3 regions of the Pseudomonas sp. 9_2_1 genome follow, and region 2 is predicted to be linked to each of the others. Evidence: riboswitches for the same ligand, from Rfam matches in the RefSeq annotation. Region 2 holds a riboswitch; each other region holds the start of a gene.
What was found. A riboswitch is a leader RNA that binds a small molecule or an ion and turns the genes downstream of it on or off. The one in region 2 is predicted to bind cobalamin.
Positions count from the first base shown of each region.

Region 1: another riboswitch for cobalamin. It lies ahead of AC5O5I_RS12695 (CbtB domain-containing protein); the one in region 2 lies ahead of cobW (cobalamin biosynthesis protein CobW).
Region 3: another riboswitch for cobalamin. It lies ahead of AC5O5I_RS18015 (ABC transporter substrate-binding protein); the one in region 2 lies ahead of cobW (cobalamin biosynthesis protein CobW).

Region 1 is NZ_CM181239.1:2,827,489-2,835,153, forward strand. Features, by position in the region: gene AC5O5I_RS12665 (transporter substrate-binding domain-containing protein) at 1-2,099, opposite strand, end outside; gene AC5O5I_RS12670 (response regulator transcription factor) at 2,113-2,727, opposite strand; gene AC5O5I_RS12675 (DUF1272 domain-containing protein) at 2,946-3,188, opposite strand; gene cobM (precorrin-4 C(11)-methyltransferase) at 3,255-4,007, opposite strand; gene AC5O5I_RS12685 (cobalamin biosynthesis protein) at 4,041-4,427, opposite strand; gene AC5O5I_RS12690 (CbtA family protein) at 4,427-5,113, opposite strand; gene AC5O5I_RS12695 (CbtB domain-containing protein) at 5,123-5,311, opposite strand; cobalamin riboswitch at 5,404-5,625, opposite strand; gene AC5O5I_RS12700 (GNAT family N-acetyltransferase) at 5,707-6,186, opposite strand; gene AC5O5I_RS12705 (LysE family translocator) at 6,318-6,938, shown strand; gene AC5O5I_RS12710 (alpha/beta fold hydrolase) at 6,959-7,665, shown strand, end outside.
Region 2 is NZ_CM181239.1:2,708,023-2,715,687, forward strand. Features, by position in the region: gene AC5O5I_RS12160 (multidrug/biocide efflux PACE transporter) at 1-158, shown strand, start outside; gene AC5O5I_RS12165 (branched-chain amino acid aminotransferase) at 239-1,258, opposite strand; gene AC5O5I_RS12170 (hypothetical protein) at 1,476-1,832, opposite strand; gene AC5O5I_RS12175 (glyoxalase superfamily protein) at 1,829-2,206, opposite strand; cobalamin riboswitch at 2,286-2,496, shown strand; gene cobW (cobalamin biosynthesis protein CobW) at 2,597-3,664, shown strand; gene cobN (cobaltochelatase subunit CobN) at 3,669-7,430, shown strand; gene AC5O5I_RS12190 (magnesium chelatase ATPase subunit I) at 7,432-7,665, shown strand, end outside.
Region 3 is NZ_CM181239.1:3,971,114-3,978,778, forward strand. Features, by position in the region: gene AC5O5I_RS18005 (TonB-dependent receptor) at 1-2,035, shown strand, start outside; gene AC5O5I_RS18010 (acetyltransferase domain-containing protein) at 2,214-3,380, shown strand; cobalamin riboswitch at 3,408-3,605, shown strand; gene AC5O5I_RS18015 (ABC transporter substrate-binding protein) at 3,717-4,727, shown strand; gene AC5O5I_RS18020 (FecCD family ABC transporter permease) at 4,727-5,743, shown strand; gene AC5O5I_RS18025 (ABC transporter ATP-binding protein) at 5,740-6,528, shown strand; gene AC5O5I_RS18030 (pseudoazurin) at 6,546-6,980, shown strand; gene AC5O5I_RS18035 (OprD family porin) at 6,977-7,665, shown strand, end outside.

The DNA of each region.
Region 1 (7,665 bases), 120 kb from region 2:
TCACCGTGCAGGTGCAAGCCCTTGGCCCGGGCATTGCCTTCGAACACGCGCAGGGTGGCCCGCAGCAGCTCGACCAGGTTGGTGGGCACTGGTTGCAGGGTGATATGCCCGGATTCGATACGGGAAATGTCCAGGATATCGCCAATCAGCTCGAGCAGGCCGATCGCAGAGTCGTGGGCGGTCTGCAAAGTCTGGGTGTCGCACCGGCCGCTGCGGCTGTCCTCCAGGGCGAGCTCCAGCAGGCCGATCACGGCATTCATGGGGGTTCGGATTTCATGGCTCATGGTCGCCAGGAAGGTGCTTTTGGTCTGGCTGGCCTGTTCGGCGTCGTCCTTGGCCTGACGCAGCTGTTCGAGCAGCCCGCGGCTCAGCGCCAACTGGTCCTGCAACGCGTGTTTTGCCTCGGTGCGCTGGTTGATCAGCTTGCGCAGGTAGCTGTTCCAGAACACCACCCCTGCCAGCAGCAGGCCGGACAACACCAGCACCTGCAAGGTCAGGGTGCGGTAATCTCGCCAGGCGCTGTCACTGACCAGCGTGCTGATCCGCCAGCGGTTGATCAGCTGGTTCAGTTCATCGGGGGGAATGCTCAGCAGTGCCTTGTCGAGAATGGCTTGCAGCTGAGGCTGGTCCGGGGCCACGGCGAAGGCGGCCACGGCCGCGTCGTCATCCAGCACGCTGGCGATGCGCAGGCGGTCCTTGAACACGTGGCTGATGTAGTAGGCGGCATTGATATGGCTGCTCAGGGCAACGTCGGCAGTCCCGTTGGCCACCGCTTCCATCAGGCCTAGCGGGTTGTCCACCTCGACCACCTTGGCCTGGGCGAAGCGTCCCTCCAGCGCCGCCCGTTGCGGGGAGCCGCGCACAAGGGCGATGCGCTGACCGTCCAGTGCCCTGGCCTGCGCCGGTGCGGAGCCATCGTTGCGGGTGACCAGCACCCTTGGGCTGACCAGGTAGGGGCGGGTATAGCGCATCTGCTTCGAACGGTCTGCGCCATAACCCAGGGCACCGATCATCTGCGCCTCACCGCGGGCCAGACGTTCGACCATTTCCTGCGCCGAGGAGCTCTCCAGCGGTTTGAAATGCAGCCCCGTTCGCAGGGAGATCTGCTTGAGCAGGTCGATGGTGATGCCGCTGGGACGGTGCTGGGCATCGTTGAATGTGAGGGGTGCCAGGCCGGTATTGACCAGCACGTTGACGGTCGGATTGCTGGCTATCCAGGCTTGCTCCTCTGCGCTCAGCACTGACAGGTGGCGCTGAAGCAGCAGGCTGGTGTTGCCGCTGCTCCAGCGGCGCAGGATGTTCAGGCGTTCGCTTTCGCTGATGCGGGCCAACGCCTGATCGACCAGTCGGTGCAAGCGCGGGTTGTCGCTGGCCAAGGCAAAGGCGAACTCGCCAGGGGCAACCTGGCTGAAGTGGTCGATCTTCAGCGTGTTCTGGTAGCTCTTGCCCATGGTGAAATCGGTGCTGATCGCATCGCCCAGGTAGGCGTCGGCCTCGCCGAGCTCGACAGCGGCAAGGCCGGCCAGGGTTGAGCGATACAGGCTTAGCTGGGCCTTGGGATACAGGGCGTGCACGGCGCTGGCCGGCAGGTAATGGTCGACCATGGCCAGGCGCATGCCGGCAAGGTCACGCGCATTCTTCAGGTCACTGCCTTTGCGGGTGACAACGACAGGCAGATCATCGGCATAGGGGGTACTGAGGTTGAGCTCGGCGTCCGCCGCCTCGAATGCGTTGGAGCTGCCCAGCAGGTCGATCCGGCCCTCGCGCAGGGCCGCGATGGCTTCATGGCGGCTGTCGTACCGGCGCACTTCGATCGCAATACCCAGTTGCTCGGCGATGATGCCGGCGTAATCGGCGCTCAGCCCTTCGTAGTCACGCTGGCTGACGTTGATTTCGAACGGTGGATAGTCAGGCCGGGAGCTACCCAGCACCAGCCGCTGTCGTCGCGCGAGCCAGTCACGGTCGTCGCTGGGCAGTTGCAGCGGGGTGGCAGCGCTGACGGAACGCGCCAGCAGCTGTCGGGGTTCGCTGTCGGCAAGCAGACTTGCCGAGGCCGAAAGGCCAATGGCGATAACGGCACTGGCCAGCAGACGTTTCATGGTGGCCAAGCGCTCAGTTGACGTCGTTGCGTCTGGCCAGGTCGACCATTTCAACCAGCGACTCGGTCCTGAGCTTTTCCATGATACGGCCTCGGTAGGTACTGATGGTCTTGGCGCTGAGGTTCATGCAGTGCCCGATGTTCTTGTTGTTTTCACCGCGCGCCAGGCGCCGCAGCACTTCCATTTCACGGTTGGAGAGGCTTTCCAGGCGCACGGGTTCGCTCTCCAGCGAGTTGCTGTTGACCGACATCTGCGGGAAGGTCGAATAGCCCTTGATCAGGGCCTTGAGGGCAAACACCAACGGATCGGTATCTTCATCCTTGGTGACGAAGGCGCCGATGCCGGCATCCAGACAGCGGCGTACGTACAGATCGGTGGCCTGACCGGTCAGGACCATGATTTTCGGCACTGCCTCCAGGCACTGCAGGCGTTTGATCACTTCCATGCCGTCCAGCCCGGGTAGCCCGATGTCCAGAATTACAACGTCCGGGCGCAGCTCGCGGGCCACCTGCGCCACGATCCGGCCGTCGCCCACTTCGCCGACAACATGGAAGCGCTCGCGCTCGAGGATAGTGCGCAAAGCGACCCGGACGATCGGGTGGTCATCGACGATCAGCACGGTTGTCATGAGAAAACTCCTGTCAGGATGTGGTCCGCCTTCCTGGATCACTCAGGAATACGTCTGCAAGCGGGTTAATCGGAAGCGCTGCAAGATACGACCAATCCTGAAGTTTGGTAATGCCGAGTATAGAAGTGTTGATAATCCTCGGGTGCCTTGTTGAAAATTCCTACAAATAATGGAAAGACATCACCGCTAACAAGGCGGAGTGTCGATTTTCTGGTCGGTCAATTGCAGGCGAGGTGTGTTTTATTCACGCGCAAGGGCGAGGCGGGGTTGTTGGCCAAGGCCTGGCCGACCCGCGTCGGACGGGTCACCAGCTGGCCTTTGCAGTTCGGGCAATAGCCCTGCAAGCGGGTTTCGACGCAGGTGCGGCAGAAGGTGCATTCAAAGGAACAGATCAGCGCGTCAGGGCTGTCGCCAGGCAGGTCGATATCGCAGCATTCGCAGTTGGGGCGTAGATCCAGCATGAGCTTGACTCCGGTTCGCAAGCGGGAACCCGGAGTCTGCTACGCCTGTGGTGAGCCTGGCAATGCTCAGTCGCCAGGGCGATACAAGTGGGCGTGCCCTGCGCGGTACAAGGCCGAATCGGCGAACGGAGTGTTGCCCAGCACATGCCCCACCAGAATCAGTGCGGTGCGGCGGAAGTCCTTGGCGGCGACACGTTCGGCGATGTCGCCAAGGCTGCCACGAACCCAGTCCTGGTCTGGCCATGTGGCGCGGTGCACGACCGCCACCGGGCAGTCTGCGCCATAGTGTGGCAGCAGTTCGTCGACGATCCGCGAGAGGTGCTTGACCCCCAGGTGAATCGCAAGCGTGCTGCCATGGCGCGCCAGGTCCGCCAGCTGCTCGCCGGGTGGCATCGGCGAGCTGTCGCCATAGCGGGTCAGGATCACCGTCTGTGCCACCTGCGGCAGGGTCAGCTCGCAGCCGAGCAGGGCGGCGCTGGCGGCCGTGGCGGTGACACCGGGGATGATCTGGTAATCGATACCCAGCGCCTGCAGGTGGCGGATCTGCTCGCCGATGGCGCCGTACAGGCTGGGGTCCCCGCTATGCACGCGGGCGACGTCCTGGCCTTGCTGGTGCGCCGTGCGCATGGCGGCGATGATCTGCTCCAGGTGCAGCTCGGCACTGTTGATCACGGTTTCGGCCCGGTGGCCTTCGAGCACGGCAGCAGGCACCAGCGAGCCGGCGTAGATGATCACCGGGCACTGACGAATCAGCCGTTGCCCCTTGACCGTGATCAGTTCCGGGTCGCCGGGGCCGGCGCCGATGAAGTAGACCGTCATGGAAAGTCCTTGCAATAAATGAGGGTGCAGCGTTCAGCAGGCCAGCGCGAGGGTTGCCGGGCCCATCACCTGGCGTGTGAGCAGCAACCGCGCTGTGCCGAGCCCCTGGCTTGCCAGGGCCAACGCCGCGCTCTCGGCCACCCCCCAGCAACCCGTGTGGGCATGGGCCACAGCAGAACGGTGGCTGAGCAGGTTGGAGTAGGGTTGCAGTTGCGCGCCATGGTACAGCACCAAAGGCAAACCGAGGTGTTCGGCCAGTTGCTGTAACCCCGGTTCGTTGGCCTTCAGGCTGATGCTGGCGATACCGTGCAGGTCGGCCAGCGCCAGGCCCTGATTATCCAGGGCCTGGCGCAGAAGGCTGAGCAGCGTATCCACCGGGCAGCCCCGGCGGCAGCCAAAACCGGCGTAAAAAACTGGCATCAGGCCTGGCTTGAGCGGCGGAACAGCCAGGCGCTTAGCAGGCCCAGGGCCAGCCAGAAGGCGGCGTTGGTCAGCCAGGAGGCCAGCTTGAACTGGGCTTCCAGTGCTTCGGGAGCCAGGCTTTCGTGCACCTCCGGTTGCGGCGCGCCAATTACATGCGGCACCACCAGCAGCACGGCGCCCAGCGCTTTCAGCAGCCCGTGGCGGGCAAACGCCAGCAAGGCCAGGCCCAGGGCGGTGGCGCTGGCGGTGCCAATCCACCAGGCCTGACGTTGCCCAAGGTCGGCCGCAGCCGTACCTGGCAGTTCTGGGGGCAGGCCCAGGGTTGGCGCGAGGCAGAACACGGCGAAGCCCGCCAGCCCCCACAAAGCCCCCGTGCTGGCGCGCTTCGGAGCGCGCAGGCTGTAGAGCGCGGCCAGGATCAGGGCGAAGCCGACCGCCACCACCAGGTTGCCACCGGTCGTAGACAGCACGCGCTGCCAGCCGTCTTCCGGCGACCAGGCTTCGGCGCTGTGCTCATGGGCAGCGACTTCGCTGCCATGTTCGTGGTGTGCGGCCGGGGCCGAAGACTCGTAGGTTTCCGCCTGAAGAATCAACGGGGCCACCCAGAAGCTTTGCAACAAGGTCAGCAACAAGGCCGCAAGCAGCCCGCTGAAGCCCGCAGTACGGGCAATGCGCGTGATCATCGGGCGTACTCAGTGGCAGGGGAAGGCGGCGCTGTGGCGGGTATCGTGGGCAGCGTTGTGCACGGCCTCGATGTGCGAAAAACCGGCGAAGTAGACCAGGCACAGGCCGAGCAGGCTGGCGCCGACGGCGATGACGACGCGTTGGCTTAGCGTGGTGGGGGTGGCAAGGCTGTGTGGCTTGGCGCTGGTGACGGGCATGACGCGTTCCTCTGCTTTTTTGTGGGCAACGGACAAGCGCGGCAGCCCCGAGCGTGATTGCCCAGGGAATGCGACAGCGCCCGCCCACCGCGGGGTGTTCATGAACGCCAGGCCGGTCTCCGGGCTTGCGAGGAAGAGCAGGGCTCCTGAAAAGCGTCACCTTCCCATGCCGAACTACGGGCACAGTGGTACAGACGCTTCGCTCGCTTACCGTTGCGGGGGCAGCACCGGGCTAGTCCGACCCTGCTGAAGGGCCGCGACGCACCGGTTTCCCGTTTCACCCCAGAAGGGGCACCTGAACGCAGGCATAAGGAGAGCATGGGGCGGGCGTGGCGTCAATTGCGGGATATGAGCTGGGCCCTGATGCCCCCCCTAACAGCGGCTCTCCCGCCCCATCAACCGCGAGCAAACGCCGCCAGCTTCTCCCCGTCCAGGCGATAGCGCACCCACTCGTCCTGCGCCTCGGCCCCCAGCTTCTGGTAAAAGCCGATCGCCGGCTCGTTCCAGTCCAGCACGCTCCACTCCAGCCGCCCGCAGTTGTTCGCTACCGCTTCGCGCGCAATGTGCTGCAGCACTTGCCGCCCCGCGCCATCGCCGCGCTGCTCGGGCGTGATATACAAGTCTTCCAGGTAGATGCCGTTGCGCCCGAGCCAGGTCGAGTAGCTGTAGAAATACACGGCGAAGCCGATTGCCTGGCCATCGCGTTCGCACATCAGGCCATGCACCGTGCTGCCCTCGTCGAACAGGCTGTGCTCGATGTCGGCGACGCTGGCGATCACTTCGTGACGGGCACGCTCATACTCGGCCAGTTCGGTAATGAAGGCCAGAATCTGTTGCGCATCGGTGCGAACGGCAGGGCGAATGGTAACGCTCATGTTGACGGCTTCCTTGATTCGGGTAGCAATACAGTGAGGTGTATCTACATAATTTAATGGAACTGTACTGGTCGCAGGGGAGGGCGACTCCGTTAGTGTGACAGCACCTATAAAGAAAGTGGACCGCCCCTATGCTCGCCTCTGCCGACCTGCTGACCGCCTTCGTGCTGTTTGCCTTCGTGTCCTCCATCACGCCCGGCCCCAACAACACCATGTTGCTGGCCTCGGGGGTGAACTTCGGCGTGCGCCGCTCGATTCCTCACGCTGTGGGCATCAGCGTCGGTTTCATGGTCATGGTGCTGGCCGTTGGTCTGGGCCTGGGCGAGGTGTTCAAGGCCTGGCCGCCGCTGTACACAGTGCTGCGCTACACCGGGGCGGCCTACCTGCTGTACCTGGCCTGGAAAATCGCCACTTCCGGGCCAGTCGGCACGGCTTCGTCCGGTGCTCGCAAACCCATGGGCTTCTGGGGCGCAGCGGCGTTCCAGTGGGTCAATCCAAAGGCCTGGGTGATGGCGGTGGGGGCGATTACAACCTATACACCGGCGCAAGGCTATGTGACCAACGTGATCGTCATCGCCGCCTTGTTCGCCCTGGTCAACCTGCCCAGCGTGGGCGTGTGGGTGATGTTTGGCAGCGCGCTGCGCAACCTGCTGCAGAACCCGCGTTGGCTGATGCTGTTCAATGTCCTGATGGCCCTGTTGCTGGTGATTTCACTGTACCCGCTTCTGTTTGTAGAATCGGCGTTTTCCTAGCCCGCGAGTTGCCCAAGCCCATGCAGTTGATCCCCTGGTCCCACGAATGTGCCGAAGGCTTCACCCTGCGTGGCTGGCGCACCGCGGCCAGCGGCAAGCCGCTGCTGCATTTCTTGCACGGTAACGGCTTCTGCTGCCTGGCCTATCAGCCTTTGCTGATGCGCCTGGGCGAGCATTTCGACCTGTGGCTGTGCGATGTCCAGGGGCACGGTGACAGTGACCATGGCGGGGCGTTTCGCGGCTGGAACCGTACCGCCGCGTTGGCCGTGGAGGCATTTCAGGCCGGGCGTGGCGAGTACGGCGAAGTGCCGCGCTTTGCCGTCGGGCACAGCTTTGGCGGCGTGCTCACCGGGCTGATGCTGGCCAGTGAGCCGCAGCTGTTTGCACGTGCCGTGTTGCTTGACCCGGTGCTGTTCAGCCGGCGCATGCTTGGCGTGATGGGCGCGGCGGCCCTGGTTGGCCTGCACCAGCGCCACGCCCTGGCGCGCAAGGCCGCGAGCCGGCGCAGCCACTGGCCTGATCGCGAAGCGGCGCTCGCTTCACTGCAAGGCCGTGGCATCTTCAAGGGCTGGGCAGATGCGGCGCTGCAGGCCTATGTCGAACATGCCATCGGTGATTGCGGCGAAGCGGTGGTCCTCAAATGCCGGCCCAGCCGTGAGGTGGAAATATTCAGCTCGTTCCCCAGGCGCATGTGGGCAAGCCTTGCTGCGATCAGCACCCCTACGCA
Region 2 (7,665 bases):
GGTGCCTGCCGGTGGCCGCGTGGATGCTGGATATTTCGCTTTTGCAGGCGTTCATGGTGGAGCTGGGCTTCTTCATGATCATCCTGCCCTACACCGTGCTGTACAACTGGGCGTTCGACAAAGTCCGGCACCTGCTGATGCAGCGTCGCCTGGCCTAAGGCGTGTGCCCAACTCCCACACCAATAAAAACGGGGCATGCCATTGCTGGCATGCCCCGTTTTCAAACCGCTGAAACGACTCAGGCGACTTTGACGATCCAGCCTGCCGGTGCTTCGACATCACCGCTCTGGATGCCGGTCAGCTCGTCGTAGAGCTTCTGGGTAACCGGGCCGACCTTTTCCAGGTCGTGGAACACGTGCAGCTTGCCGTTGTACTCGATGCCGCCGATCGGGGTGATCACCGCAGCGGTACCGCAGGCACCGGCTTCGATGAAGCGGTCCAGGTTGCTGATTTCGACATCGCCTTCGATCACTTTCAGGCCCAGGCGCGATTGCGCCAGTTCCATCAGCGACAGGCGGGTGATGCCTGGCAACACCGAGGCCGATTTCGGCGTGACGAACTCGTTGTTGGCGGTGATACCGAAGAAGTTGGCCGAACCGACTTCCTCGATCTTGGTGTGAGTCAGCGGGTCGAGGTAAATGGCGTCGGCGAAGTTGGCCTTCTTGGCCTCCGCGCCTGGCTGCAGGCTGGCCGCGTAGTTACCGCCGACCTTGGCTGCGCCGGTGCCTTGCGGGGCAGCACGGTCGAAGCTGGAGATCTGGAAGTTGTGCGGCTTCATGCCGCCCTTGAAGTACGAGCCAACCGGGATGGCGAATACCGAGAAGATGAACTCGGGGGCGGTGCGCACGCCAATGTTGTCACCAGTGCCGATCACGAACGGGCGCAGGTACAGGGCGCCTTTGCCGTGCGGTGGCACGAACTTTTCGTTGGCCTTGACCACCTGCTTGCACGCTTCGATGAACACATCGGTAGGCACGTGCGGCATCAGCAGGCGGGCGCAGCTGCGCTGCATGCGGGCGGCGTTCTGGTCCGGGCGGAACAGGTTGATCGAGCCGTCCTTGCAACGGTAGGCCTTGAGGCCCTCGAAGCACTGCTGGCCATAGTGCAGCGCCGTGGAGCCTTCACTGATGTGCAGTACGTTGTCTTCGGTCAGGGTGCCCTTGTCCCACTCGCCATTGCGCCATACGGACAGGTAGCGTTTGTCGGTCTTGATGTAGTCGAAACCCAGCTTGTCCCAATTAATGCTTTCGTTGCTCATGACACCCTCATTGTCTTGCAAGTGCCCGATCGCTCGGGCTGCTGTTATATGCGCACCATGCCACCATAATACATCCGCAGCAGATCGGGAACGGCCAGTCACGAATTGAGGTTGCGAGGTGTTCACCGCAAGATTTTTAGCGCCTGTGAAATCGAGCGCCGCCCGCGCGGCGCTCGGTTTCACAGGCGCCGCAAAACTTTCGCCAATCTTCAACGGTCTACCGCCCCAAGCGCTTCCCCCAATCACCGCCATGCCCCTGCGCACAAGCCTCTTCACTGTCGAACCGCACATGCCATGCCGGATGATCCAGTGCTATGCCCGCCGCCTCCAACGCTTGTGCAGTCAGCACCAGCATGCGCGTCTTGGCGTCGCCCGCCATGGCTGCAGCCTTGTCGGCTTCTTGCTCGAACACCCAGGTTATGCGCAAGCTGGCCGGAAAATCCTCAGGATCGAGCCGGTGGGTCAGCCAGCTGAAGCCGATGATTTCTGCCTTGGCCGTTTCGCAGGCATCGGTCAGGCATATCACCAGTTCACGCTCCAGCCTGGCCATTTCACGCTTGCCAGATGCCTTCACAGGTTTGCCTCGTCGTCGATCTGCTGACAGAACCGCAGCCGGTTACCGAATGGGTCCCACACCTGCATCTGCAAGCCCCAGTCCAGGCGCTCGGCTTCGGGCCGCGCGTAGCCGTACTGTTTCGCTTGCAGTTCATGCTCCAGCGCGCGCAGGTCGTCGATGCGGGCGAACACCGTCGAGCCGGGGCACGCGTCACCATGGTGTTCGGAAAGGTGCAGGATCAGGCCGTCACGATGCACCTGCATGTACAGCGGCAGGTCCGGGCTGAAGCGGTGTTCCCAGTCCAGCGTGAAACCGAGAAATTCGAGGTAGAACTCCCTGGCCTTTTCGACCGAGAAGATACGCAGCACCGGGATGGCGGGAGCGAGGGGCATGGGGCGTCCTTGACCGTGGGCAAAGACGCTACTCTAGCGCAGTTGCGCAACCTGTGGTTGACCACCCGCCAGCCACTGCGTAGCCTTGCCAGTTCGAGGTTCTTCGGCCAGGCCGAAGCTAAGACGGGAACGCGGTACAAGCCGCGGCTGCCCCCGCAACTGTAAGCACCGACAACGGATCGACACAGCCACTGCGCCAGCGCGCGGGAAGGCGTCATCCCGCCAGCCTGGCTTCAGCCGGCAACTGGAACGGTGCCAGCCAGGAGACCTGCCTCGCAACGTTTTCGACTTTCAACCGGGCGGGGTGATCCGGTGGCGAACAAGCCCGGCCGGCCTGGCCTGCGGCTGTCGTCCTGCATGCCCGCGCCATTCTGCCAAGGGCACTGCGACATGAAAACACTGGCCAAGCTCCCCGTCACCATCGTTACCGGCTTCCTCGGTTCGGGCAAGACCACCTTGCTGCGGCACATGCTCGACAACGCCCAGGGCCGCCGTATCGCGGTCATCGTCAACGAGTTCGGCGAGCTGGGCATCGACGGCGAAATCCTCAAGCAGTGCAGCATCGGCTGCACCGAGGAAGAAGCCAGCGGCCGCGTCTACGAGCTGGCCAACGGCTGCCTGTGCTGCACCGTGCAGGAAGAATTCTTCCCGGTGATGCGCGAGCTGGTGGCGCGCCGTGGCGACCTCGACCACATCCTCATCGAAACCAGTGGCCTGGCTCTGCCCAAGCCGCTGGTACAGGCCTTCCAGTGGCCGGAAATCCGCAACGCTTGCACGGTCGACGCGGTGATCACCGTGGTCGACAGCCCGGCGGTAGCCGCCGGCACCTTCGCCGCCTACCCGGACCAGGTCGATGCCCAGCGCAAGCTCGACCCTAACCTGGACCACGAATCGCCGCTGCACGAACTGTTCGCCGACCAGCTGGCCAGCGCCGACCTGGTGGTGCTGAACAAGGCCGACCTGATCGATGCCGAGGGCTTGGCCAAAGTGCGTGCCGAAGTGGCCGAAGAACTGCCGCCAGCGGTCAAGGTGATCGAGGCCAGCAGCGGCAAGTTGCCAATTGACGTGCTGCTGGGCGTGGGTGCCGAGTCCGAGGCGCACATCGATGGCCGCCGTACCCACCACGACTCGCACCACGATGGCGACGACCATGACGATCATGACCACGACGCCTTCGACTCCATCTCCATCGACCTGCCCGAAGCCGACGAAAGCCTGCTGCTTGATGCCCTGACCCAGCTGGTGGTGGAGTTTGGCGTGCTGCGCGCCAAAGGGTTTGCGGCCATCCCGGGCAAGCCGATGCGCCTGCTGGTACAGGGCGTGGGGACCCGCTTCGACAAGCACTTCGACCGCGCATGGCGCGCCGACGAGCCGCGCATCACCCGCCTGGTGCTGATCGGCCAGGACCTGGATGCGGCCCAGCTGGAAGCACGCCTGCGCAAAGCCCTGGGCGCCTGACCCCATGCACCTGCTGCGGACCCAGCCCGGTGGCTTCGTACCGGATGACAGCATTGCCGACCTCGGCCAGACACCCGCCGAGCTGGTGATTCTCTGCAGCGGCGATTCGCACCTGGCATTGCTCGCCGATACCGCCGAGCAATTGCCCGAAGACTTCCCCAGCCTGCGCCTGGCCAACCCGATGCAGGTGCAGAACCACGCCTCGGTCGACCTGTATGTCGATCAGGTGCTGCGCCATGCCAAGGTCATCCTGGTGTCGCTGCACGGCGGCGTCGGCTACTGGCGCTATGGCGTCGAGCAGCTGGTCGAGCTGGCCGCGCGTGGCGTACAGCTGATCCTGGTGCCAGGCGACGACCGCCCCGACCCGGAGCTGACCCGCCTTGGCACCGTCAGCAGCCAGCAGGCCGAGCGCCTCTGGCACTACCTGCGCCAGGGCGGCAAGACCAACGCCATCAACCTGTTCCAGTGCCTGGCCAGCCAGTGGCTGGGCCGCGACTATGCCTGGGACGAACCGCAACCCTTGCCACGCACGGCGGTGTATCACCCGGCCAAGGGCAGCGCCGTGCTGAAGGACTGGTACCCGCACTGGCACCCTGAGCACCCGGTGGCGCCGCTGCTGTTCTACCGCTCGCACCTGCAGGCGGCCAACACCGCGTTCATCGACGAGTTCTGCCAGCGCCTGCAGGCTGCCGGGCTGAACCCGTTGCCGATCGCGGTGGCCAGCCTGAAGGAAAGCGCGTGCCTGGAGCAGGTCGAAGCCTGGCTGGACGAGGTGGGTGCCGAAGTACTGGTCAATACCACCGGCTTCGCCCTGTCCAGCCCCGAACAGCCCAACCTGCGCCCGTTCCGTCGTGACATCCCGGTGCTGCAGGCGATCTGCGCGCAGGACAACCAGCCCGGCTGGGAAGCCAGCGAGCAAGGTCTTGGCGCGCGCGACCTGGCCATGCACATCGCCCTGCCAGAGCTGGACGGGCGCATCATCACCCGGCCGGTCAGTTTCAAGGACATGGCCTGGCGCAGCGAGCGCAGCCAGTCTGACGTGGTGTGCTACCGCGCTCACCCCGAGCGCATGGACTTTGTCGCCGAGCTGGCGCGTCGCTGGGTCGAGCTGGCCCGCCTGCCCAATGGGCAGAAGCGGGTGGCACTGGTGCTGGCCAACTACCCGACCCGTGATGGGCGTATCGGCAATGGCGTCGGCCTGGACACACCGGCCGCCGCGCTGAACATTCTCAGGGCGCTGCAGGCCGAAGGCTACCCGCTGGCCGAGCTACCGGGCAGCGGCACGCAGTTGATCCACCAGTTGCTCGGCGGCGTGACCAACGACCTCGACCACCTCGACCAGCGCCCCTGCGCCCAGAGCCTGAGCCTGGGCGACTACCAGGCCGCGTTCGCGCGCTTGCCCGAGGCCAATCGCCAGGCGGTGCTGGAACGCTGGGGGCCACCCGAGCAGGACCCGATGTACCGCAGTGGCCGGCTGATGGTGGCGGGCCTGCGCTATGGCCTGACCTTCGTCGGCATCCAGCCGGCCCGGGGCTACCAGGTAGATCCGAGCGCGGTCTATCACGACCCCGATCTGGTACCACCGCACGGCTACCTGGCGTTTCACTTCTGGCTGCGCCATGCCTTTGCCGCCGATGCAGTGATCCACGTCGGCAAGCACGGCAACCTGGAATGGCTGCCCGGCAAGGGCGTCGGGCTGTCGGCTGAGTGCTGGCCGGATGCCTTGCTCGGCCCGCTGCCGAACATCTACCCGTTCATCGTCAACGACCCGGGCGAGGGTGCCCAGGCCAAGCGGCGCACCCAGGCGGTGATCATCGATCACCTGATGCCGCCGCTGACCCGCGCCGAAACCTATGGCCCGTTGCGCCACCTGGAACAGCTGGCCGACGAGTTCTACGAAGCGCAGCTGCTCGACCCACGGCGTGCCCGCGAGCTGCAGCGCGATATCCTCGAACTGGTCAAGGCCACCCATATCGACCGCGAGTTGCAGTTGGAAGGGCAACTGGACGATGCCACCGTATGGCTGCCGCGCCTGGATACCTACCTGTGCGACCTTAAGGAATCGCAGATTCGCGATGGCCTGCATGTGTTCGGCCAGTCGCCGCAAGGCCGCTTGCGCCTGGATACCCTGCTGGCGCTGTTGCGGGTCGAGCGTGGCGACGGCCGCGGCGGCAATGCCAGCTTGCTGCGGTCCTTGGCCAAGGCGCTGGTGCCGGGCTTCGACCCGCTCGATTGCGACCTTGGCCAGCCATGGCAGGGTGTGCGGCCCGGGCAGTTGCAAGCCATCAGCAGCGAACCCTGGCGCACCTGTGGCGACACCCGTGAGCGCCTCGAACTGTTGGCGCTGCAGGTGATCGAGCAGGTGCTGGGCGGCACCGCACAGTTGCCTGACTTGAGCGACTGGCAGCCGGTTCACGAGGTGCTGCAGGCCCTGCGCGAAGCGGTGGCGCCCGGCCTGGATGCCTGTGGTGCTGCCGAAATGAACGGCCTGCTGGCGGCGCTGGCCGGGCGCTTCGTGCCCGCCGGCCCCAGCGGCGCGCCCAGCCGGGGCCGCCTGGACGTGCTGCCCACCGGCCGCAACTTCTACACCGTGGATGTGCGCAACCTGCCCACCACTACCGCCTGGCGCCTGGGTTTTGCCTCCGCCAACCTGATCCTCGAACGGCACTTGCAGGACCACGGTGATCACCTGCGCCAGCTCGGCCTGTCGGTATGGGGCACGGCGACCATGCGCACCGGCGGCGATGACATTGCCCAGGCCATGGCGCTGATGGGCGTGCGGCCGGTATGGGCCACCGGCAGCCAGCGCGTCGACGATTTCGAGATCCTGCCGCTGAGCCTGCTCGATCGCCCACGGGTAGACGTGACCTTGCGCGTTTCCGGGTTCTTCCGCGATGCCTTCGGCAACCTTATCCGCCTGTTCGATGCAGCGGTGCAGGCAGTGGCTGCTCTGGACGAACCCGACGACCTTAACCCTTTGGCAGCGCGCGTGCGCAGCGAGCGCGCGACCTTGCAGGCGCAGGGTGTGGACGCAGAGCAGGCTGCGCGCCAGGCCGGCTGGCGGGTATTCGGTGCCAAACCCGGTGCCTATGGCGCCGGGGTGCAGAACGCCATCGACGGGCGGCTGTGGCACAGCCGCGATGATTTGGCGGAGGTCTACCTCAATCATGGTGGCTATGCCTACGGCGCCAGCGACGAAGGCACCCCGGCTCGCGCCCAGTTCGCCCAGCGCCTGGCCAAGGTACAGGCGGTGCTGCAGAACCAGGACAACCACGAGCATGACTTGCTCGATTCCAACGATTACTACCAGTTCCAGGGTGGCATGCTGGCGGCGTCGGAGACCTTGTCCGGTAGCGCCGTGGCCGGTTATCACGGCGACCACAGCCAGGCCGACCGGCCACGCATCCGCACCCTCAAGGAGGAACTGAACCGGGTGATCCGCGCCCGGGCGCTGAACCCCAAATGGATCGACGGGGTCAAGCGCCACGGCTACAAAGGTGCCTTCGAGATGGCCGCGACGGTCGACAACCTGTTCGCCTTCGACGCCACCACGCACCTGATCGACGACCATCATTACCAGGGGCTGGCCGATGCCTATGTGCTCGACCCGGCGACCCGCGATTTCATGCGCGAGCACAACCCCGAGGCCCTGCGCGACCTGACCGAGCGCCTGCTGGAGGCCCAGCAGCGTGGCCTGTGGCAGGCGCCGGGCGATTACCGCGAAGCCCTTGAGGAGCAGCTGCTCGACGGCGAGGAACAGGCTTGAAATGAGTGAACCCGTACAATTTCCGCTGGCCGCCGTGGTCGGTGCGGACGACCTGAAGCTGGCGCTGTGCCTGACCGCCATCGACCCCAAGATTGGCGGCGTGCTGATCGAAGGGCCGCGCGGCATGGCCAAGAGCACCCTGGCCCGTGGCCTCGCCGACCTGCTCGGCGAAGGCCCGTTCGTCACGTTGCCGCTGGGCGCCAGCGAGGAACGCCTGGTCGGCACCCTCGACCTG
Region 3 (7,665 bases), 1.3 Mb from region 2:
CCTGCCGTCAACGGCCATCACCGACACGTTCGACAACCGCATCCTCGACCTCGCCACCCCGACGACGGCCGGGTCGCGCCTGGGCCTCAGTGCCCTGGAAACACCCGCCAGCACCAGCAGCATCAGCGCCGAGCAGATCCAGCAGCGCAACAACCTCAGCGTGCAGGATGCGGTAACCCGTTCACCGGGCATTACCTACATCGGCTCGCCAGGCGATGGCGGGACGGGGCTTGCAGCTCGCGGCTTCACCGGCCACGGCTCGGTGATGACGCTGTTCGACGGCGCGCGCATGTATGCCGGCGCGGGCACCCAGACATTCCCGGTCGACCCGTGGATGGTGGAGCGCATCGACGTGCTGCGTGGCCCGGCGTCGGTGCTGTATGGCGAGGGTGCAACCGGTGCGGTGGTCAATGTGATCCCGAAAAAGCCCTTCAGCGGCGACATCCGCAATCACCTGCGCCTGGGTTACGGTTCATGGGACCGCCAGCAGCTCGGGCTGGACAGTGGCGGTAGCCTGGACGAACGCCTGAGCTACCGGCTTACGCTGAACCAGCAAGCCGGCAATGGCTGGGTTGACCGCACCCCCTCGCGCAGCCTGGCGCTCAGCGCCGCGTTGCGCTTCGACGCCACTGACGACCTCAGCTTCACCCTCGCCCACGAGCGCGGCGATGCCAAGCCTGCCAATTACTACGGCACGCCGCTGATCGACGGCCACTACCGCAGCAGCCTGCGCTACAAGAACTACAACGTGCAGAACGACAAGCAGCACTACGTCGATGAGTGGACCCGCCTGACCACGGACTGGACGCTGAGCGACCAGGTCAGCGCCAGCAACCAGCTGTACTACATGAAAAGCCGCCGCCACTGGCGCAATGCCGAGGCGTACAGCTGGGACGCCGCGCGCCAGCAGCTGCTACGCGGCAGCTACCTGGAGATCAAGCACAACCAGGAGCAGTTCGGCGACCGTCAGACGTTCGCCTTCGATCACAGCCTGTTCGGGCTGGCCAGCAAGACGGTGGTGGGTGCCGAGTACAACAAGGTCCGTTTCAACATCGACAGCAATGCGCCGTACGACGATGTGGGCGGCGACTACATCGACCCATGGCAGCCGCAACCGGGCGACTTCCACAGCGCCTCGCCGCTGCGACCGCAATCGCTCGCCACCACCGGCACCTTCGCGCTGTTTGCGGAAAACCGCCTGCAACTCACCGATCGCCTGTCGCTGGTGACCGGCGTGCGCCGTGACCAGAACCATATCGACCGCGACAACCTGGGCACTGACAGCCGCAGCGACCGCAGCCTGCAAGGCGGCAACTGGCGCGCCGGGCTGGTTTTTGCGCTGACGGAGGATCTGTCGTTGTACGGCCAGTATTCCACCAGCGAGGACGGGGTAGACAACCTCATCAGCCTGAGCCCGGCACAGATGCACTACGACCTGACCGAAGCGAAGCAGACCGAAGTGGGCCTTAAGCAGCGCTTTTGGGAGAGGCGCGGCGAATGGACATTGGCGGCCTACCATATCGTCAAGAACAAGCTGCTGGTGGACGACCCGCTCACCCACGACAAGCAGCAGGCCGGCCAGCAGACCTCGGATGGCCTGGAGGCGACCCTGGAGCTGGCGCTGGCGCATCAGTGGCAGGTGTCGGTAAACGCGTCGCTGGTGCGCGCCAGGTATGACGACTTTGACGAGACGGTGGGTGGTGTAGCCCAGGACCGCGCGGGCAACCGGCCGGCAAACGTGCCCCGGCGCACGGCCAACCTGTGGTTGAGCAAAGGCTTTGGCCAGCAGGTGGAGGCCGGCGTGGGTGCGCGCTACGTGGATGAGCGTTATGCCGACACCGCCAATACCCAGAGCGCCCCCGGGTATACCGTGGTCGATGCCAATATCGCCTGGCGGGTGTTGCCGGATGTGCGTTTGGGCTTGCAGGTGAACAACGTGTTTGACAGGGAGTATGTGGTGTCGGCGTTCAGTGGTGAGCAGTGGTTGATGGGGATGCCACGGGCCTGGTTTGCGACGGTGGATTATAGGTTTTGAACTGGGTTGCCTGGGTCGGCTTGTTTGGGGCAGGGCTGGCATAGGGATCGCATCAGGGCTGACAGGCGCTGCATATCTGGTGGCAACCACCAGGCAACACAAAAACCCCTACCCATCAAACCCCAATAAGTTATAAGATAACATTCCATTTGACATCCATTCTTGCCAGCGATCCCCCATGACAAGCGCCAGCGCCACCCCTACCCTGCTTACCCAGCGCCTGCAGAGCATCGACGCCCTGCGCGGCCTGGTGATCCTGTTCATGCTCCTGGACCATGTCCGCGAAACCTTCTTCCTGCACCATCAGGTCGGCGACCCGATGGCCATCGACACCACCGAACCGTCGCTGTTCGTCAGCCGCACCCTGGCGCACCTGTGTGCGCCCGTGTTCGTCCTGCTGACCGGCCTGTCAGCCTGGCTGTACGGCGAGAAGTACCAGGGCCGTAGCGATGTCTCGGCGTTTCTGTTCAAGCGCGGGCTGTTCCTGGTGGTGCTGGAGTTCACCCTGGTCAACTTCGCCTGGACCTTCCAACTGCCGCCCAGCGTGATCTACCTGCAAGTGATCTGGGCGATCGGCGTCAGCATGATCGCCCTGTCGCTGCTGGTGTGGCTGCCACGCGCAGCCCTGATCGCCGTGGGCGCGATCATCATCGCCGGCCACAACCTGCTTGATGGCCTGCACTTCGGTGTGGAGTCGGCCCTGCACGTGCCATGGGCGATCCTGCATGACCGCGGCTGGCTGGAGTTCTCCGACAACCTGCGCCTGCGCACCTCCTACCCGGTGCTGCCGTGGATCGGCGTGATCGCCCTGGGTTACGGCCTGGGCCCCTGGTTCGCGCGCGGCAGCGAAGCCGGTCGACGCCAGCAGCGCTTGCGGGTGGCCGGGCTGATCGCACTGCTGGGCTTTGTCGTGCTGCGCATGCTCAACGGCTACGGCGAGGCGCCCTGGAATGGTTACCCGACCCTCACGCAAACCCTGATGAGTTTCTTCAACATCACCAAATACCCACCGTCGCTGCTGTTCCTGGCCCTGACCCTGGGCTGTGGCCTGCTGCTGCTGCGCGCCTTCGAGCGTGCCGGGCAGGCGCGCTGGATCAGCGCCCTGGCGGTGTTCGGTGCGGCGCCGATGTTCTTCTACCTGCTGCACCTGTATGTGTTGAAGCTGCTGTACCTGGCCAGCGTGGCGCTGTTCGGTCTCAACCAGGGCGACTACTTCGGCTTTGACGGCATCGCCGCGGTATGGCTGGCCGCGGTATTGCTGGCGGTTTCGCTGTACCTGCCGGTGCGCGGGTTCGCCCGCCTGAAGGCGCGGCGGCGCGACATCACCTGGCTGAAGTACTTCTGAAAAGCGTTTTAACCGGCGGCGTGATGGTCTACCATGCGGGCCGCCGGTTTCCACCACGGAAATAATAGGGAATCCCAGGCCTGCCAACACGGGCCAAACGGAACTGCCCCCGCAACTGTAGATGCCGAGCCTGCTCCATCGATGCCACTGGGTGACCGACCCGGGAAGGCCGGAGCCGGGCCATGACGCATCAGTCAGGAGACCTGCCGGCCTGCATTCACCAACCGGCGGGGTGTCCGGGATTGGCTATCAGTGTTGCCCCTGCCGCCAGCGGGGGCTCGGCGATGCCTGTCCGTGCGTTCCTCACCAGAACTGTCCGATAGGAGATCGCCCCGCATGCTGCCCCGCATCGCCACCCTGCTCGCCGGCCTTGGTTTTACCGGCCTGGCCCAGGCCGCCGCCACTCACTACCCGCTGACTGTCGATAACTGCGGCCAGCCGCAGACCTTCGCCCAGGCACCGGAACGCGCCGTCACCATCGGCCAGGCCGGCACCGAAATGCTCTACGCACTGGGGCTTGGTGACAAACTGGCGGGTACCTCGCTGTGGTTCAACAACGTGCTGCCCGAATACCAGGCACAGAACGACAAAGTGCCGCGCCTGGCCGACAACGACCCCAGCTTTGAGGCGGTAGCAGGCAAGCGCCCGCAACTGGTGGCGGTGCAGTTCGAATGGATGGTCGGCGCCCAGGGCGTGGTCGGCACCCGTGAACAGTTCGACGAACTGAACATCCCCACCTACCTGCTGCCCTCGGACTGCGAAGGCAAGGACAACCTGGTGGGCGCAGACGGCACTCGCCTGCAGGCGTTCCAGGTCGACAGCATCTACAAGAGCGTCAGCCAGCTGGCCGAGATCTTCGACGTGCAGGACCGCGGCACCGCCCTGAACACCGAACTGAAAGGCCGCCTGGACAGCGCCAGGGCGCAATTGGCCGGCAAGGACCTGTCGGCGACCTCGGCGCTGTTCTGGTTCTCCAGCGCCGACCTGGACATCGACCCCTACGTGGCAGGCCGCCAAGGGGTCGCCGACTTCATGCTGCGCAGCCTCGGCGTGCGCAACGTGGTCGAGTCCAGTGAGGAATGGCCAACCGTGGGCTGGGAAACACTGGCCAAGGCCAACCCGACCTGGCTGATCATCGCGCGCATGGACCGTCGCCGCTTCCCCGCCGATGACTACCAGAAGAAGCTTGAATTCCTGCGCAGCGACCCGGTTACCCGCAACATGGACGCGGTCAGGCACGACCGCATCATCATCCTCGATGCCGACGCCATGCAGGCGGGTATCCGCCTGTTCCGCGGTGTGCAGACGTTGGCCAGTGCCTTCGCCAGCGGTAAAGCAGCGCCGTGATGAGCCGCCTGCTACCCAGCCTCGCAGTTGCCCTGGCAGCCCTGCTGGCGGCGCTGCTGGCCGGCACCGTAATCGGCGAAACCAGCCTGTCGCCGAGCGTGGTCGGCCAGGTCCTGGCCAACCATTTGTGGCAGGCCGGCTACCCGGTCGACCCGATCGACGCCGGCATCGTCTGGAACTACCGCCTGACCCGCACCCTGGTCGCCGCAGCCTGCGGTGCCGGCCTGGCCACCTGCGGGGTGATCCTGCAGGCGCTGTTGCGCAACCCGCTGGCCGAACCGTACCTGCTCGGGCTGTCGGCCGGCGCCTCGACTGGCGCGGTGCTGGTCGGCCTGCTGGGGCTGGGCAGCCTGGCACTGAGCATGTCTGCCGGCGCCTTCATCGGCGCCGTGGCGGCATTCGCCCTGGTGCTGGTGCTGGCCCGCGCGGCCGGGCCCAGCAGCAACAACGCGCAGGTGATACTCGCCGGTATCGCCGGCTCGCAACTGTTCAACGCCCTGACAGCGTTCCTGATCACCAAGTCGGCCACTGCCGAGCAGGCGCGCGGCATCCTGTTCTGGCTGCTGGGCAACCTCAGTGGTGTGCGCTGGCCCTCGGTGTGGCTGGCGGTGCCGGTGGCGCTGTGCGGTTTGCTGGTGTGCCTGTGGCATCGCCGCGCGCTGGATGCCTTCACTTTTGGCGTCGATTCGGCTGCGTCGCTGGGCATCCCGGTGCGCCGTACCCAGTTGCTGCTGATCAGCTGCGCGGCGCTGGTGACGGCGGTGATGGTGTCCATCGTCGGCGCCATCGGCTTTGTCGGCCTGGTAATCCCGCATGCCCTGCGGCTGATCCTCGGCCCCGGCCACAGCCGTCTGCTGCCGGCCAGCGCCCTGGGCGGCGCGCTGTTCCTGATTGCCGCCGACATCCTTTCGCGCACGCTGATCAGCGGCCAGGTAATCCCGGTTGGTGTTGTCACCGCACTGATCGGCGCACCGGTCTTCGCCTTGATTCTGGTCAGCCGTCGAGGGCGCCCATGACAGTCATGACCGCGCTACAGCTCGCGCCCTTGAGCTGCCAGGGCCTGGGGCTGCAACTGGCCGGCAGAACCGTGCTCGAGGCTATCGACCTCGATGTGGTGAGTGGCGAAACCCTGGGCATCGTCGGCCCCAACGGCTCCGGCAAATCCTCGCTGCTGAAGTTGCTGGCGGGGCTGCGCAAACCGGCCAGCGGCAGCGTGCAGCTACTGGGCGAACCCCTGGCGCGGTTGCCGCGCCGTCGTGTTGCTCAGGCCCTGGCACTGGTCGAGCAGCAGGCCGACACCCTCGATGCGATCAGCGTATTCGACGCCGTGGCCCTTGGCCGTACACCCTGGCTGTCGGCACTGGCACCGTTTGCCTCGCACGACCGCGCCATCGTCGAGCAAGCCTTGGCCGACCTCGATGCCCTGCACCTGCGCACACGCCTGTGGGGCTCGCTGTCCGGTGGCGAGCGCCAGCGCGTGCACATCGCCCGCGCCCTGGCGCAGCGGCCGCAGGTGTTGCTGCTGGACGAGCCGACCAACCACCTGGATATCCAGCACCAGCTGAGCCTGCTGCAACAGGTGCAGGCGCTGCCGGTAACCACCCTGGTGGCCCTGCACGACCTCAACCAGGCGCTCACCTGCGACCGCATCGCGGTACTCGACCAAGGCCGCCTGGTCGCCCTCGGCAAACCGTTCGAGGTACTCACCCCCGAACGCCTGCTTAGCACCTTTGGCGTCCATGCCCGCTACCTCACCGACCCTTTCGACGGCGCGCGCATCCTGCGTTTCCGCGCCCCCTGAACCAGGAAGTTCTGCCCATGCTGTTGCGCCCTGTCGCCCTGCTGCTCGCCAGCGCCCTGCTTGCCCCGGCCGCGCTGGCCGAGGTGCATGAAGTGAAAATGCTCAACCGTGGCAGCAAGGGGGCAATGGTCTATGAGCCGGACCACCTGCACATCGCCCCCGGCGACAGCGTGCGCTTCCTGCCCACCCAGAGCGGCCACAACGCAGCCAGCGTCGCAGGGTTGCTGCCCGCCGGCGCCGAACCGTTCAAGAGCAAGCTGAACCAGCCGTTCGAGCAGACGTTCAGCGTGCCCGGGGTGTACGGCATCCAGTGCATTGCGCACCTGGCGATGGGCATGGTGATGCTGATCCAGGTGGGTGACGCGCCGGCTGCAGAACTGCCCGCCAGCTTGCCGGCACGGGCCAAAACGCGCTTTGCAGCACAACTGCAAAAGCTTGGGGCCGGGCAATGACCCGACTGCTGCTGGCACTGTCGGTGCTGGGCCTTGCCCCCTTCGCCCAGGCCGATTCCGCCCAGTCGCAAAGCAATGGCGTTGTCGAGGATGGCAGCTGGAACATCCTCAACCGCAGCGTGTTCGACCAGCGCGACTTCAAGCATGGCGGGCGCAACAGCGCTGCGCGCAATGCTTACAAACCGCGCAGCGAGCGCAACGGCAAGGCCGAGGAATGGGCCTATGGCTTGATGGGCAGCGTGCAGTCCGGCTTCACCCAAGGGCTGATCGGTGTCGGCGTGGATGCCCATGCCTATCTGGGCGTGCAGCTCGACAGCGGCGGCGGCCGCGCGGGCAAGGCGCGCCTGCTGGGGGTGGACAACGCTGGCCACCCAAAAAACCAGTACAGCCGCGCAGGGGCTGCGCTGAAGCTGCGCTTGTCCAACACCGTACTGTCTTATGGTGAGCAACGGATCAAGACCCCGGTGTTCAGCTCGTCCGACAGCCGCCTGCTGCCCGAGACCGCCACCGGCTTCTTCCTCACCAGCAACGAGGTCGACACCCTCAAGCTGGTGGCCGGGCATTTCAACGAAAGTACCGACCGCAATGCGTCCAGCCACGACCAAGGCTTTGTGGTGAACTATTCCAACGGCCGCCAGGGCAACAGCTTCGACCTGGCGGGCGTAGTCTGGAACCCCGCCCCCGC